DNA from 3 places in the Enterobacter roggenkampii genome. Region 1 is predicted to be linked to each of the others. Evidence: predicted binding sites of a transcription regulator. Region 1 holds the regulator's gene; each other region holds the start of a gene.
The links. Region 1 encodes CRP, which controls carbon source genes, mostly activating them, when cyclic AMP is high. Its sites were predicted from a motif close to ATGTGANNNNNNTCACAT; they were not measured.
Positions count from the first base shown of each region.

Region 2: the regulator CRP is predicted to act here: its motif matches at 2,036-2,053, upstream of bhsA (multiple stress resistance protein BhsA).
Region 3: the regulator CRP is predicted to act here: its motif matches at 3,163-3,180, upstream of focA (formate transporter FocA).

Region 1 is NZ_CP017184.1:4,320,380-4,325,731, reverse strand. It holds gene BFV67_RS20355 (YccS/YhfK family putative transporter) at 1-2,035, opposite strand, end outside; gene crp (cAMP-activated global transcriptional regulator CRP) at 2,093-2,725, opposite strand; gene BFV67_RS20345 (OsmC family protein) at 3,037-3,441, shown strand; gene BFV67_RS20340 (phosphoribulokinase) at 3,526-4,395, opposite strand; gene BFV67_RS20335 (YheU family protein) at 4,426-4,644, opposite strand; gene BFV67_RS20330 (hydrolase) at 4,641-5,352, opposite strand, start outside.
Region 2 is NZ_CP017184.1:1,758,613-1,763,964, reverse strand. It holds gene mfd (transcription-repair coupling factor) at 1-518, shown strand, start outside; gene ldtC (L,D-transpeptidase LdtC) at 666-1,631, shown strand; gene bhsA (multiple stress resistance protein BhsA) at 1,707-1,964, opposite strand; gene comR (TetR family copper-responsive transcriptional repressor ComR) at 2,209-2,844, shown strand; gene BFV67_RS08210 (glycine zipper 2TM domain-containing protein) at 2,905-3,444, opposite strand; gene BFV67_RS08205 (NAD(P)/FAD-dependent oxidoreductase) at 3,638-4,942, opposite strand; gene ycfP (alpha/beta hydrolase YcfP) at 5,180-5,352, opposite strand, start outside.
Region 3 is NZ_CP017184.1:1,553,614-1,558,965, forward strand. It holds gene pflB (formate C-acetyltransferase) at 1-2,195, opposite strand, end outside; gene focA (formate transporter FocA) at 2,247-3,104, opposite strand; gene ycaO (30S ribosomal protein S12 methylthiotransferase accessory factor YcaO) at 3,511-5,271, opposite strand.

The DNA.
Region 1 (5,352 bases):
GCTGACGCCATGCCACCGACGAAATGGTGTGCATGGTGTTCAGATGCCCCAGCACGCGCTGCAAGTGTTGCTCCAGGGTGCTCATTGGCCCGTGGGTTAACGTCTCCGGCGCTTCCAGAATATTTAAATCCCCCGACTCGCCCGGCGAGTCATACTCCAGACGCTGCTGGCAGCGCTGCAGCGCAATTTCACACGACTGCAAATAGCGCTGCGCCAGATCCGGCGTCAGCATCGTATGCTCGCGCGCCAGCGTCGTCATGGCGTTAATGTGCTCAACGATAAACTGACTGTGCGTTACCCACAGCTTCATATCGGCCAGATAATGTGAGTTAAAGCCCGGCTCCTGCATCGCCTGGTTGAGCGAGTTGAACAGAGCGTTGTGCGCCTGGTTGACCTTCATGCGCTGATACGCCAGCGGGGAGGGCTGCGGGTCGTCGCTCAGGATGAGGCGAATGGCCTGCTGGTCGGCCTCCAGCGCGTCGTGGGCGTTCTGCCTGAGCAGCCCGCTCTGCCACTGCGGCCACAGCCAGACCATGCCGCCGAAGGCAATCAGGCAGCCGATCAGGGTATCAATCAGCCTGGCGACAATAAACTGTTCGCCGTTCAGCGTAAGCAGCTGCAGGGTGTATACCGCCGTCACCGTAAAGCCCACCATCGCCCAGCCGTAATTTTTGCGGATAATCAGGTAGCTCACCAGCGTGATCGCCAGCATGCCTGCCAGGGTATAGCCTTCCGGCACGTGGAAGTGCAGCGTTACGCCTGCAATGATCAGCCCGGCCATGGTGCCGCCCGCCCGGTGCAGAATACGCACCCGCGTGGCGCCGTAGCCGTTCTGGGTGACGAACAGCACGGTCATTAAGATCCAGTAGGGCTTCGGCAGATGCAGCGCCATGCCCATCAGGCTGGCGATACTGAGCATCACGCTAATTCGTGCGGCATTGCGCAGGGCGGACGATTTGAGAGACAGATAGCTTTTGAGCGCGGGCAACAGGGGAAGCCGTTTTTGTTTATCCGCCATCAGGTCGCGGGAATAAAGCGGGCGCTGGGTGCGCAGCACGCGGGCGATGCGGCTGAAGTGCCAGGCGGCAAACTGGCCGACCGGGTTATCCGGATGCTGACGGGCGATTTTCTCCAGCGCGCCGAGCTGTTTTTCCATATTAAAGCGCGTGGGATAGCGGTGGTAGAGAATATCGTCAGCCAGCACGCGCAGGCGTGCCGAGACGGTCTGCGCGTTCCAGCGGATCACCGCTTCGGCGTGGCTGCGCTCAACCAGCTTTTGCACCTCCTGCGGGTGGTGCAGGCTAACGGAGATATGCTCCTGCAGATCCAGGCCTACCTGGAAGGTGCGCAGCAGCCGTTTGTATTCGTGGTTCTTGTTGGCGGCGAGCATATGCAGCTGCTGATAGCACTGGCTTATCAGATCCACCACCTTCTGCTGGCGCGTCAGCAGCGGCGGTAAGGCTTTTTCCGGATCGGTATGCTGGGTGAGCAGGGTGTATTTGGCTTCGCAGTATTCCGCCAACTGCACATAGAGCAGGCTCAGGGATTCGCGCAGCGGCTGTTCCCGCCACAGCCAGAACCAGAACCAGTTAAACAGCCCGTACCACAGTGTCCCCAGCGCGTAGATCAGCAGCGGCTCCCACACCGGCATATTCCCGGCGAGGCTCAGCGTGAAGATGGCCGCAATCAGCGAGGCGGGTAGCAGGCGGGCGTGCAGCGAGCTGATTTCCGCCGTGACGCCGAGCGTCATCGCCAGCACCGTCAGGATCAGCGGCAGCGGGATATCCCGGGCCAGTAAAAGCTGTACGGCAAGGCTACAGCCAGCAAACAGGCAGCCGCCCACGATCAGACGTTTGAAAAAGCGCTTATGCGGTGTGTCCAGGCCAGCAATGTTGCAGCAGGCGGGCACGAGGGAAAAGAGCAGGCCTTGCTGAAGGTGTCCGAGGATCAGGCCGATGGCCACGGGTAGACACAACACCAGCGTTTGTCGCAGTGCGTAGTTAACTTCCGGGTGATAGATCAGCCTGCGCCACATGAGGAGTAGAGACAAAAACGGCGTGACACCTTGCGATGGCACGCCGTTTAAGCGGAATTAACGCGTTCCGTAAACCACGATGGTTTTACCGTGGGCGGAGATCAGGTTTTGATCTTCCAGCATTTTCAGGATACGGCCCACTGTTTCACGGGAGCAACCGACGATCTGACCAATTTCCTGACGGGTAATTTTAATTTGCATGCCGTCCGGATGGGTCATGGCGTCCGGCTGTTTCGCCAGGTTCAGCAGAGTTTGTGCGATGCGGCCCGTCACGTCCAGGAAGGCGAGGTTGCCCACTTTCTCTGAGGTGACCTGCAGACGGCGCGCCATCTGGGAAGAGAGACGCATCAGAATGTCAGGGTTAACCTGAATCAGCTGACGGAACTTCTTGTAAGAAATTTCAGCCACTTCACATGCTGTCTTTGCACGAACCCAGGCGCTACGTTCCTGGCCCTCTTCAAACAGGCCCAGTTCACCGATGAAATCGCCCTGGTTCAGATAAGAAAGGATCATCTCTTTCCCTTCTTCATCTTTGATCAGCACTGCCACCGAGCCTTTAACGATGTAATACAACGTTTCCGCTTTTTCACCCTGGTGAATCAGCGTGCTCTTTGATGGGTACTTATGAATGTGGCAATGAGACAAGAACCATTCGAGAGTCGGGTCTGTTTGCGGTTTGCCAAGCACCATGCGCTGTTATCCTCTGTTATAAGCTGTCACCAGAGTCATCAGATGCATCCGGACTCTGGGGTTGCAATCGAATTCTTACCCATACCCTGGGAAGTCGGCTACCGTAACGTTTCGCAGCCAGTAAAGTTTGATGTCCTCTGCATACATGTGTAACGTCAATGTATTACTGTAGCATCCTGAGTGTTTTAGCATAGCTTTCGCCGCGTGTCTCCTGGTGTCTCGCTTCAGCATGATGCAGGTCGCCTTCCATTGCGAGAAATGTAACGCACGCGTAATCTGTCACCAAAAATGCAACGTTGGAGTTTAAGAATATGCAAGCGCGCGTGAAGTGGGTTGAAGGTTTAACGTTCCTGGGCGAGTCCGCGTCAGGACATCAGATTTTGATGGATGGTAACTCCGGCGATAAAGCGCCCAGCCCAATGGAAATGGTGCTGATGGCGGCAGGGGGATGCAGTGCCATTGACGTGGTGTCGATTCTGCAAAAAGGCCGTCATGACGTGACGGATTGTGAGGTCAAACTCACGTCAGAACGCCGCGAAGAGGCGCCACGCCTGTTCACCCACATCAATCTGCACTTTGTGGTCACCGGTAAAGAACTGAAAGACGCGGCGGTTTCACGTGCGGTGGACCTGTCTGCGGAGAAGTACTGCTCTGTGGCGTTAATGCTGGAGAAAGCGGTAAACATCACCCATTCGTATGAAGTGATCGAGGCTTAATGTTTTGGCGGGTGGCGCTTCGCTGACCCGCCCTACAAAAGCACGACCGTTGGCCCGGTAAGCGCAGCGCCCCGGGCAAAAAACTCACGCGATCTGTTTCCCTTCCATCAGTCGCTCCACCAGCGGCGTCATGATGAGCTCCATCGCCAGCCCCATTTTTCCGCCCGGTACGACTAATGTATTCATGTGAGAAATAAACGAGCCCTGCAGCATCGCCAGCAGCCAGGGGTAGTCAATGCCTTCGAGATTGCGGAAATGGATCACCACAAAGCTCTCATCCAGGGATGGGATACTTTTGGCCGCGAACGGGTTGGAGGTGTCCACCGTCGGCACGCGCTGGAAGTTGATATGGGTGCGGGAAAACTGCGGCGTCAGGAAGTTGATGTAGTCTTCCATGGAGCGCACCACCGAATCCATCACTGCTTCGCGCGAGTGGCCGCGCTCGCTCATGTCACGCGTCAGCTTCTGGATCCACTCCAGGTTAACGATAGGCACCACGCCAACCAGCAGATCCACGTGGCGCGCCACGTCGTGCTGCGGCGTGACCACGCCGCCGTGTAATCCTTCGTAGAACAGCACGTCGGTAGGTTCCGGCAGGGGCTGCCAGGGGGTAAAGGTGCCAGGCACCTGATTCCAGGGAACGGCTTCATCATAGGTATGCAGATACTTGCGGGACTGCCCTTTACCGCTCTGGCCGTACTCAATAAAGGTTTGTTCCAGCAGGCCGAAGTCATTGGCTTCCGGACCGAAGTAGCTGATGTGTTTACCCAGATCGCGCGCCTTACGGATGGCCATGTCCATCTCCGGGCGCGTGTAGCGGTGAAAGCTGTCGCCTTCGACCTCCGCCGCACGGAGATTCAGCTGGGCGAAAATCTTGCGAAATGCGAGGCTGGTGGTGGTGGTTCCCGCACCACTCGACCCCGTAACGGCAATAACCGGATGTCTGGCAGACATAGCAACTCCCTGACTGAAAAGGGTGGAAGATCAGCCGTGAAACGCGTTGCGGGGCATGATATTGACCGTCTCATGCAGTTCTGACCACACCAGCACCACGTCGCCGCTTTTCAGCTGGCGCTTTACATCGTTGACCTTTTGCTCAAGCGAGCGTTCCTGTTCACCATAATCGGTGCCTTCGCGTAATACAAAGCTTTCAATCAGATTATCGAGCGTTTCGGGAGCCAGATCCTGCCAGGGAATAATCATGTTGCACCGTCCAGATAAGGGGTTAGCCAGTCAGGAATACGCGTCTCAAGCCACATTTTCGGGCGGCGCAGCGTGCCGCCGATAAACCCGACGTGGCCGCCGTGCTCGGTCAACTGATAGTGAACGTTGTCGGGCAGGAATTCCTGAGCGGGAATCGAGTGATGATCCATAAAAGGGTCATCTTTGGCGTGAATGATCAGCGTTGGCTGCGTGATCTTGCTGAGCAGCGGCATGGCGCTGCATTGACGATAATAGTCAATTGCATCGGCGAAGCCGTGAATTTTCGCGGTGATCAGATCGTCGAATTCGCGTATGCGGCGCACTTTTTTCAGCTGGCGCAGGCTGACCGGGAGGGTGTCCGGGTAGGCCTTCAGCTTACGCGCCGCGTTGGCCTTCAGCAGGTTGAGCAGGTAGCGCTGATAGACGCGGGAAAAGCCTTTATCCATGTGGTAGCTGCACTGCTCCAGCATGAACGGGGCGGAGACGATGACGGCGGCATCCAGCGGGACGCTTTCCCCTTCTTTAGCTAACAGGCAGGCCAGCATATTTCCGCCCAACGAGTAGCCTACGGCCGCGGTGGGCACGGTGCCAAAGTTGTCCCGCAGCCAGTGTAAAAACCACGTGCCGTCTTCTGTTTCACCCGAGTGATAGATACGCTTCTGCCGGTTCGGCTCGCCGCTGCAGCCGCGAAAATGCATCACCACGCCG
Region 2 (5,352 bases), 2.2 Mb from region 1:
AGCTGCTTGAGAACGCGGTTGATGCCCTGAAGGCCGGGCGCGAGCCGTCGCTGGAAGATCTCACCAGCCAGCAGACCGAGGTCGAGCTGCGTATGCCTTCCCTGCTGCCGGATGATTTCATTCCGGATGTAAATACCCGACTGTCGTTCTACAAGCGCATCGCCAGCGCGAAGACGGAAAGCGAGCTGGAAGAGATTAAGGTTGAGCTGATCGACCGCTTTGGCCTGCTGCCCGATGCGGCGCGAAATCTGCTGGATATCGCGCGCCTGCGCCAGCAGGCGCAGAAGCTGGGCATTCGCAAGCTTGAAGGCAACGAAAAAGGCGGCGTGATTGAGTTCGCCGAGAAGAACCACGTCAACCCGATGTGGCTCATCGGTCTGCTGCAAAAACAGCCGCAGCATTTCCGTCTGGATGGCCCAACGCGTCTGAAATTTACCCAGGAGCTGACGGAGCGCAAAACCCGCATGGACTGGGTGCGTAACTTTATGCGCCAGCTGGAAGAGAACGCGATCGCCTGACCTCCCTTCCCCCGTTAGCCCAGCGCTAACGGGGGACAATTTACAAACTCTTTGCACTTCACCCGATCTTCCCGACACACCCATTCGCCATAATTATCGTTAACGCCTTATAAAACAATAACCTTATCATTTGCATGGATTATGGTGATGATGACCTCTTCGCGTATTTCTCGCTGGTTAACCCTGTTTGCGCTGGCAGCCACCGTTGCGGTTGCGCTTCCCGCTCGCGCAAATACCTGGCCCCTTCCTCCGCCCGGCAGCAAGGTGGTGGGGGAAAACCGCTTTCATGTGGTTGAAAATAATGGCGGTTCGCTGGAAGCCATTGCCAAAAAATATAACGTTGGTTTTCTGGCCCTGCTGCAGGCGAACCCTGGCGTCGACCCCTACGTCCCGCGCGCGGGCAGCGTATTGACTATCCCGTTACAGACTATCCTGCCGGACGCTCCGCGTGAGGGGATCGTCATAAATCTGGCGGAGCTGCGTCTGTACTATTACCCGCCGGGTAAAAATGAGGTGACCGTCTACCCGATTGGTATTGGTCAGCTGGGCGGCGACACCCTGACGCCGACGATGGTCACGACCGTCTCGGATAAACGCGCGAATCCAACCTGGACACCAACGGCCAATATTCGTGCACGGTATAAAGCTCAGGGCATCGATCTTCCAGCCGTGGTGCCAGCAGGCCCGGATAACCCGATGGGTCACCACGCGATCCGTCTGGCGGCCTACGGCGGCGTTTACCTGCTGCACGGCACGAATGCGGACTTTGGCATCGGCATGCGCGTCAGCTCCGGCTGCATTCGTCTGCGCGATGACGATATCAAAACGCTGTTTAACGTCGTTACGCCGGGTACCAAAGTCAATATCATCAATACGCCGATCAAGGTTTCTGAGGAGCCGGACGGCGTGCGGCTGGTTGAAATTCATCAGCCGCTATCGAAAAACATTGGCGATGACCCGCAGACGCTGCCCATTAACCTGAATGCCGCGATGGTAAGCTTTAAAACGAATGCGAATACCAACAGCGAGGTGATGGAGCGCGCAATTGAGGCCCGCTCAGGCATGCCGACCGACGTCACCCGGCATCACGATGTCATCCAGCAATCGATGTAAATCATAAATAAAAAAACGCCCTGCTAAGCAGGGCGTTTTTTATTGCAGTGGCATAAATGAGGGTTTATGCCCGGCTTATTTGTAGATGACGGCGGTGCCGTGCAGGGTGTTAGGACCGGTCACAGAGGTGATGCGGTAAGATTTTGCACCCATCTCTTGCGCTTTTTGCGCCAGCTGATCTTCCAGTGAACCCAGGTTAGTCCCGGCAGAGGCAGAGATCGTGCCGACTTTATGCTGATCGACCGGGGTGGACTGTACCTGTACAGCCGCAAAGCTTGCGAAAGAGAGTGAACTCAGGACAGCAGCAGCGATGAGGGTTTTTACGTTTTTCATGATGTTTACCTTTAGCAGATGAATTTGGAGGTCGTTAGCTATTTAGTTAACGATCGATAGGTAAATCATAAATGTGATCCATCTCACACGTCAACATAATTTTATAATAGTCGTTAACTTAATTTTAAAGTCGTTATTTTTCATACTCATATGATTAATTTATTTTTAAGCATTCAGCGCTGGTGGTGACTTGCGTTTATTTTTATAATGGTCATTCAACAAACCAACAGAGGACCAACGGCACATGACAACCGACGTCACGAGTTGTGCAAAGAAAAGCCGTGGCCGACCAAAAGTGTTTGACAGGGATGCAGCGCTTGATAAGGCCATGACTCTCTTCTGGCAACATGGGTATGAAGCAACCTCGCTTTCCGATCTGGTAGAAGCCACCGGCGCCAAAGCGCCGACGCTCTATGCCGAATTTACCAATAAAGAGGGGCTGTTCAGGGCAGTGCTGGACAGATACATTTCGCGCTTTGCGGCGAAACACGAAGCCCAGCTGTTTTGTGAAGAGAAAAGCGTCGAACAGGCGCTTCGGGATTACTTTACCGCCGTCGCGACCTGCTTCACCAGTAAGGACACGCCTGCGGGCTGCTTTATGATTAACACCTCTGCCACCCTGGCGGCGTCCTCGAAAGAGATTGCCAATACGGTGAAATCGCGTCATGCCATGCAGGAGGAGACGCTGAGCGCCTTTCTGGCTCAGCGGCAGCAGCGCGGTGAAATCCCTGCACAGTGCAACCCTCAGCTGCTGGCGCAATACCTGAGCTGTATTTTGCAGGGGATGTCGATCAGCGCCCGTGAAGGGGCAACGCTGGAAAAACTACAGAATATCAGCGACACCACGCTGCGGCTGTGGCCTGAGCTCCTCAAAATCTGAAGCAAAAAAAAAGCTCCTCAGCCTGAGCGCATGAGGAGCTAAATTCAGAGAACATCTTTTTTACACTTTGTTATTCAGAACCAGCTGGCCATTTCCATCGAGTGGAATTTGCGTGCCCGGATCTTTATCCATGCGGATTTTGCCCTGCTGATCGCCAATTTTGTACGTCACGTCATAACCCAGCATTTTTTCCGACTTGTCATAGACGGTTTTGCAGCGTTGCTGAGTCGTGGTGTAGGTATCGTTATCCTGCATCGCGCCCTGCACCTGGTTACCGGCATAGCCGCCACCCAGCGCGCCGACCACGGTCGCTACATCTTTACCCCGGCCGCCGCCAAACTGGTGACCAATCACGCCACCCGCTACCGCACCCAGAACAGAACCGGCGATACGGTTTTCATCCTGCACCGGACGGCGATGCGTCACGGAGACATTGCGGCACTCCTGACGAGGCGTTTTTACCGTTTCTTTAATCGGTGTAGCAGAAACCACCTGCGCATACTGCGGGCCGCGGTCTAATACGTTGAGACTGGCAACGGCAGCCACACCTAACGCAGCCGCGACGCCAATCCCTATACCCGCCAACATTGATTTATTCACGGGACTTCCTCCTTTGTTGCTATTGGTAACAATTTTGCAATGGAGGCACGGCTTCGCCAATCAGATAAAGGATCAAAAAAGGGGCATAGCGAGGAGATATATTCTATTTAGGAGAACTCTTAAGCAGTCAAACTGTGATCTACAGCATGAAATGCTAAAAACTCCCTCCGGAGAGCCCGGAGGGAGTGAAAGATTAGTGCAGCTTCAGACGCGGACGGATCACGCGGTTGATTCTGCCCACCAGCATCATCAGCCCGGTTTTGAAGTAGCCGTGCAGCGCAATCTGGTGCATACGGTACAGGGAGATGTACACGAAGCGGGCAATGCGCCCTTCTACCATCATCGAGCCGCGCATCAGGTTGCCCATCAGGCTGCCGACGGTTGAGAAGTTTGACAGAGACACCAGAGAACCGTGGTCTTTGTAAACATAGGCCTTCATTGGCTTGCCTTTGTACTGCGCCAGAATGTTGTGCAGGACCAGGCTTGCCATCTGGTGTGCAGCCTGGGCGCGCGGCGGCACGAATCCACCTTCAGGACGGGCGCAGGAGGCACAGTCACCGATAGCAAAGATTTCAGGGTCACGCGTGGTTTGCAGCGTTGGCTCCGTGACCAGCTGATTAATGCGGTTGGTTTCCAGGCCGCCGATATCTTTCATAAAGTCAGGCGCTTTGATACCTGCCGCCCAGACCATCAGATCCGCTTTGATATACTCGCCGTCTTTGGTGTGCAGGCCGCCTTCGTCGGCGCTGGTCACCATGGTCTGCGTCAGCACCCGCACGCCCAGCTTGGTGAGTTCATTGTGCGCCGCACCGGAAATACGCGGAGGCAGCGCAGGCAGAATGCGTTCACCGGCTTCGACCAGCGTGACGTTCAGCGCTTCGTTCGTTAACCCTTTGTAACCGTAGCTGTGCAGCTGCTTCACCGCATTGTGCAGCTCAGCGGACAGCTCAACGCCCGTCGCACCGCCGCCGACAATGGCGATATTGACCTTACCGTTCGCACCCATATTGCTGGTGTACTTCAGGAACAGGTTCAGCATTTCCTGATGGAAACGACGCGCCTGGTGCGGGTTATCGAGGAAGATACAGTGCTCTTTCACGCCCGGCGTGTTGAAGTCGTTGGAGGTACTGCCCAGCGCCATGACCAGGGTGTCGTACGGCAGCTTGCGCTCAGGAACCAACAGCTCCCCTTTTTCATCACGCAGTTCTGCCAGAGTGATGGTTTTGCTTTCACGGTTGATGTCCACCACCGAGCCCAGCTGGAACTGGAAATGATGGTTGCGCGCGTGTGCCAGATAGCTGAGCGCGTCCACGCCCTCGTCCAGAGAGCCGGTCGCTACTTCGTGCAGCAGCGGTTTCCACAGGTGGCTGTGGTTACGATCCACCAGCGTGATTTTGGCTTTTTTACCGCGCCCCAGCTTCTTACCCAACTGTGTCGCCAGCTCCAGCCCGCCAGCACCACCGCCTACAATCACTATCTTTTTCAATGGCGTAGTCAACGTGACCCCCTCAAATTATTAACCAATTGTTAATTAAAAGTTATAAAAATAACCCTTAATTAACAACAGGTTACAGCACTGAAACCATTCAGGTGCATTGAGAATACCACGTCAGGCGCATTGGTCATACCAAAATTGATATGCATCAAGTTTTGATGGCTTAAAAGTAGACAATTCTGGACAAAAAGAAACCCGGTGCGCGTTCGCGACCGGGTTTCTGAAGTGGCAGGCTGTGGTTTAGCCCAGCGTTTTAAAGGCTTTGATGCGCTGGAGGTGCGGGGAGATATTCTTAAACTTGTGGGTCTGTTCTTCGTCCCAGACAATTTCATAGTAATGATGCAGCAGTTCTGCCGCCCGGTGGCTGTTGAGCGCCTCATCGTTACGCGACAGGATCACCAGGCAGCGGTCAC
Region 3 (5,352 bases), 2.0 Mb from region 1:
CGGATGGTCAGCTGAGGATATTTCTCAGGATGTTCCATCGCGTCGAGCAGCATTTCACGGTTCATGACGTTCACGTTCAGGTGCTGACCACCTTCGATGGACGCTTCGTGGTGGAAGTAACCATCCATCAGACCCGCGAGGTTAGTTTTACGCACTTCGTCGTCTTTACCCAGCGCATTTGGCACGATAGAGAAGGTGTAAGAGATACCATCTTTCGCGTAAGCAAACGGCAGTTTAGCGACAGAAGTCAGAGAGGCAACCGCACCTTTCTGGTCACGACCGTGCATTGGGTTTGCACCTGGGCCGAATGGCGCGCCAGCACGACGACCGTCTGGGGTGTTACCGGTTTTCTTACCATACACAACGTTAGAGGTGATGGTCAGAACAGACTGAGTCGGGATAGCGTTACGGTAGGTAGTCAGTTTCTGAATTTTCTTCATGAAACGTTCTACCAGGTCAACCGCCATGTCATCAACGCGAGAATCGTTGTTACCAAACTGCGGATATTCGCCTTCGATTTCGAAGTCGATAGCCAGACCGTCTTCGTCACGAATTGGTTTAACTTTCGCATATTTGATTGCAGACAGGGAGTCAGCAGCAACGGACAGACCTGCGATACCACACGCCATGGTGCGGATAACGTCACGGTCGTGCAGCGCCATCAGAGAGGCTTCGTAGCTGTACTTGTCGTGCATGTAGTGGATAACGTTCAGCGCAGTGACGTACTGTTTCGCCAGCCAGTCCATGAAGTGGTCCATGCGTTCCATGACTTCGTCATAGTTCAGCACATCGCCTTTGATCGGCTCAGACTTAGGACCAACCTGCATTTTCAGTTTTTCATCAACGCCGCCGTTGATTGCGTACAGCATGGTTTTCGCCAGGTTTGCACGCGCACCGAAGAACTGCATTTGCTTACCAACAACCATTGGGCTTACGCAGCAAGCGATAGCGTAATCGTCGTTGTTGAAGTCCGGACGCATCAGGTCATCGTTCTCGTACTGCAGAGAAGAGGTGTCGATGGACACTTTAGCGGCGAATTTCTTGAAGTTCAGAGGCAGTTTTTCAGACCACAGAACGGTGATGTTCGGCTCCGGAGAAGGACCCATGGTGTACAGGGTGTTCAGGAAGCGGAAGCTGTTTTTGGTCACCAGAGTACGGCCGTCAACGCCCATACCGCCGATGGATTCAGTTGCCCAGATTGGGTCACCGGAGAACAGCTCATCGTATTCAGGGGTACGCAGGAAGCGAACCATACGCAGTTTCATGACCAGGTGGTCAATCATTTCCTGAGCGTCTTGCTCGGTGATTTTGCCTGCTTTCAGGTCACGTTCGATATAGGCATCCAGGAAGGTGGATACACGACCGAAGGACATTGCTGCGCCGTTCTGAGATTTAACTGCGGCCAGGTAGCCGAAGTAGGTCCACTGGATAGCTTCCTGAGCGTTGGTAGCAGGACCAGAGATATCGCAGCCGTATTTAGCCGCCATCTCTTTGATCTGACCCAGCGCGCGGTGCTGTTCAGCGATTTCTTCACGCAGACGGATAGTCGCTTCCAGGTTTACGCCGTTTTCCAGATCGGACTGCAGGGAAACAAACTGCGCGTACTTGTCTTTCATCAGGAAGTCGATACCGTACAGCGCAACGCGACGGTAGTCACCGATGATACGGCCACGGCCATATGCATCTGGCAGACCAGTCAGAACGCCAGATTTACGGCAGTTCAGAATGTCTTTGGTGTAAACATCGAATACGCCCTGGTTGTGGGTTTTGCGGTATTCGGTGAAGATTTTTTTCAGCATTGGGTCCAGCTCGCGGTTATACGCTTTGCAGGAACCTTCAACCATTTTAATACCACCGAACGGGATGATTGCGCGTTTCAGTGGTGCTTCAGTCTGCAGACCAACGATTTTCTCAAGGGCTTTGTTGATATAGCCAGCATCGTGAGAAGTGATGGTGGAAGCAACGGAGGTGTCAAAATCAACTGGCGCGTGAGTGCGGTTTTCCAGTTTAACGCCTTCCATTACGCTGTCCCACAGCTTGGTGGTCGCGTCAGTTGCGCCAGCCAGGAAGGATTCGTCACCTTCATACGGGGTATAGTTTTTCTGAATGAAGTCACGTACGTTTACTTCATTCTGCCAGTCACCTTTCGCAAAACCTTCCCAGGCTGTGGCTAACTTTTCATTAAGCTCGGACATGTAACACCTACCTTCTTAAGTGGATTTTTTATTTACTGCCTGAGAAAACCATCAATGATGATCGTCGCCACGCAGGTAAATGACCCAGTATGTCAACCCAACTAACAGACCCCCACCGATAATGTTCCCGATAGTGACAGGGATCAGGTTATCAGTAATGAAATTCATAATAGTCAGGTGAGAGAAACTTTCCGGGGATGAACCAACTGCGGTCCAGAACTCCGGGCTCGCAAAGTCGCGGATAACAATGCCCATTGGGATCATGAACATATTCGCGATACTGTGCTCAAAGCCGCTGGCAACGAACATCGCAACCGGCAGAACCATAATTAAGGCTTTGTCCATCAGGCTACGACCCGAGTAGCTCATCCATACAGCCAGGCAGACCATCAGGTTCGCGAGGATGCCGAGAGCAACGGCTTCGATAAATGTGTGGTGCATTTTGTGGTCGGCAGTTTGCAGGACGTTAAGGCCCCAACCACCGTTGGCGGTCATGTACTCGCCAGAAAGCCACATCAACAAAACAAAGAGCAGACAGCCAACCAGGTTACCCACGTAAACATTAAGCCAGTTACGTGCCAGCTGACCCCAGGTAATTCTTCCGCTCGCCTTTGCCACGACAATCAGCACCGTTGAGGTGAAGAGGTCGGCGCCGCAAATAACGCAAAGAATCAGACCCAGTGAGAAACAAATGCCGCCAATCAGTTTGGCCATGCCGAAAGGCATTCCGGCAGTACCGGTAGTGGCGGTGATGTAGAAGACGAAAGCGATAGAGATGAACACACCAGCCGTGATCGCCAGATAGAACGTCTTCATCGGGTGTTTCGTTGCTTTATAGACACCTGCTTCTTCGGCAACTTTGGCCATCGCAGCAGGGAGTAAAAGATCAAAAGGGTTGTCAGCTTTCACACTAACTCTCTCTTTATTAAGTCGGCGACGAGATACTAACAAAGCATTATAGAAGAGAAATTGATATAGATCATATCTCGCCTGGCTTATAGGCCCGCAATGTGTATGGATTTACAGCGAATGCGGAGTAAGTATTTGATTATCCGTATAAAAATAAATTTTAAAAGTTATGAAAAGAGTTGAATTTTTTCGTTCGGCCACCTCTTTATCAGTTAATTAATATGGAGTATTAACCATAAAAAGTAACAGTAAAGCCCAGATCAATATTATTATATTTACCCGTGTTTAACTTTATTATTACAATCAACAATCATTGCCGAAGGAAATAAAAAAAGGGGCAATGAAATTGCCCCGTAATATAGCCCAGACGATTGAATAGGCCTACTGCTGGTAATGTTATGTGCGCTTATTTTGACCAGTAAGCGGCTTTTGCTTTCTGCAGCTTTTCGTAGGCCTTCAGCAGCGACTGATGCGCCGGGAAGGCTTTCAGATCGCTATCAACAGCCTGCAGGCCATAGAACGGCGCTTCGCCGCTCAGGGCTGCGCTGGCTGCTTCAACGGCCTCAGCGCCGTACATACGCACGAAAGCATTCAGATATTGCAGCGGTTCGCGATCCTCTTCCTGTGCAAGCAGCAGCAGGGTTTGCAGGCAGCGGTAATAGTTGGTGCGCTCGGCAGAGAAGACCGACTGGTTGAACTCCATGGTCCACTCGGTCCAGGCCAGGGCCTGATCCAGATCGCCGCCCGCCAGGGCCAGCATCGCTTTCAACTCACCGATGCGCAGGGTGTACCAGCCGTTGTCTTTACCGGTCGCCAAGCCCAGGAGTTCGCGTATGCGGGTGAAATCATCATGGCCTTCTTCGTCCAGCTGGGCGATCAGGTTCAGATAATCTTCTTTCTCCCATTCGCTGCCCGGCAGAGCCAGCAGCGTTTCTCGCAGATGCGCGCCCATGCTGTTGTTTGCCAGCCACAGGTCCTCCGCCGGATAGATATCAGACATGCCAGGCACGATGATGCGGCACGCGTAAACGCCAAGATGCTCGTAGTCGGCAATGTACACTTCCTGGTCTTCCGCGTTAAAGATCGCCATCAGCGTCGCGAACTCTTCTTCCGTGGTACCGGCAAAGCTCCAGTCCACGAACGGATAGTCCGCGTCCTGCTTGAACATATCCCAGGAAATTAAGCCGCTGGAATCGATGAAGTGGGTTTCGAGGTTGGTATGCTCGGCCACTTCTTCATCGTCAAACGTTGGCGGCGTAAACACGTCGAGATCTTTCAGGCTACGGCCCTGAAGCAGTTCGGTAACGGTACGCTCCAGCGCCACGCCGAAGTCCGGGTGCGCGCCGAAGGAGGCGAAGCAGGTGCCGTTGGTCGGGTTAAACAGCACGACGCAGATCACTGGATACTTGCCGCCCAGCGAGCCGTCATACGCAAAGATCGGGAAACCTTCTGCTTCCAGCTTGGCGATGGATTCCACCACGCCCGGGTAGCGCGCCAGCACCTCTGCCGGAATTTCAGGCAGGCTGATGGCTTCGGCAATAATGCGGTTTTTGATATGACGCTCGAAGACTTCAGACAGCCCCTGCACGCGCGCTTCATTGCGGGTGTTACCGGCGGACATGCCGTTAGACACATACAGGTTGCCGACGATGTTCATCGGGATATAGACGGTCTGCTCGTCAGACTGACGGGTAAACGGCAGGGCGCAAATACCGCGATCGTCGTTACCGGACTGCAGATCGATCAGCATGCTGGCGGTCAGTTCGTTTTCCGGATCGTAGAAGGCACGCAGGCGCGCGTCGAGAATTCCTTCCGGCAGTTCATCGTCTTCGGTCAGCGGGAACCATTTTTCGTTCGGATAGTGAACGAACGGGCCGTTGGCGATGGTTTCGCCCAGCCAGAAGTCAGCAAAGAAATAGTTGGTGGACAGACGCTCAAAATACTCACCCAGCGCGGAGGCCAGTGCCGCTTTTTTTGTCGCGCCTTTACCGTTGGTAAAGCACAGGGCACAGTCTTTATCGCGAATATGCACAGACCAGACATGCGGCACCGGATTGAGCCAGGAGGCTTCTTCGATGTTAAAACCCAGGTCGGTCAGTTTCTGCTGGAAGCGAGCGATGGAATCTTCCAGAGCGGCGTCTTTGCCGGGGATAAACGTTTGAGTCATGGCGTTCACTTTTATCGTACGTAAAGCGCGCAATGATACGGGTTTTGCGTGACGGGTGCTATCTCCGGCGAAAATAAAAGA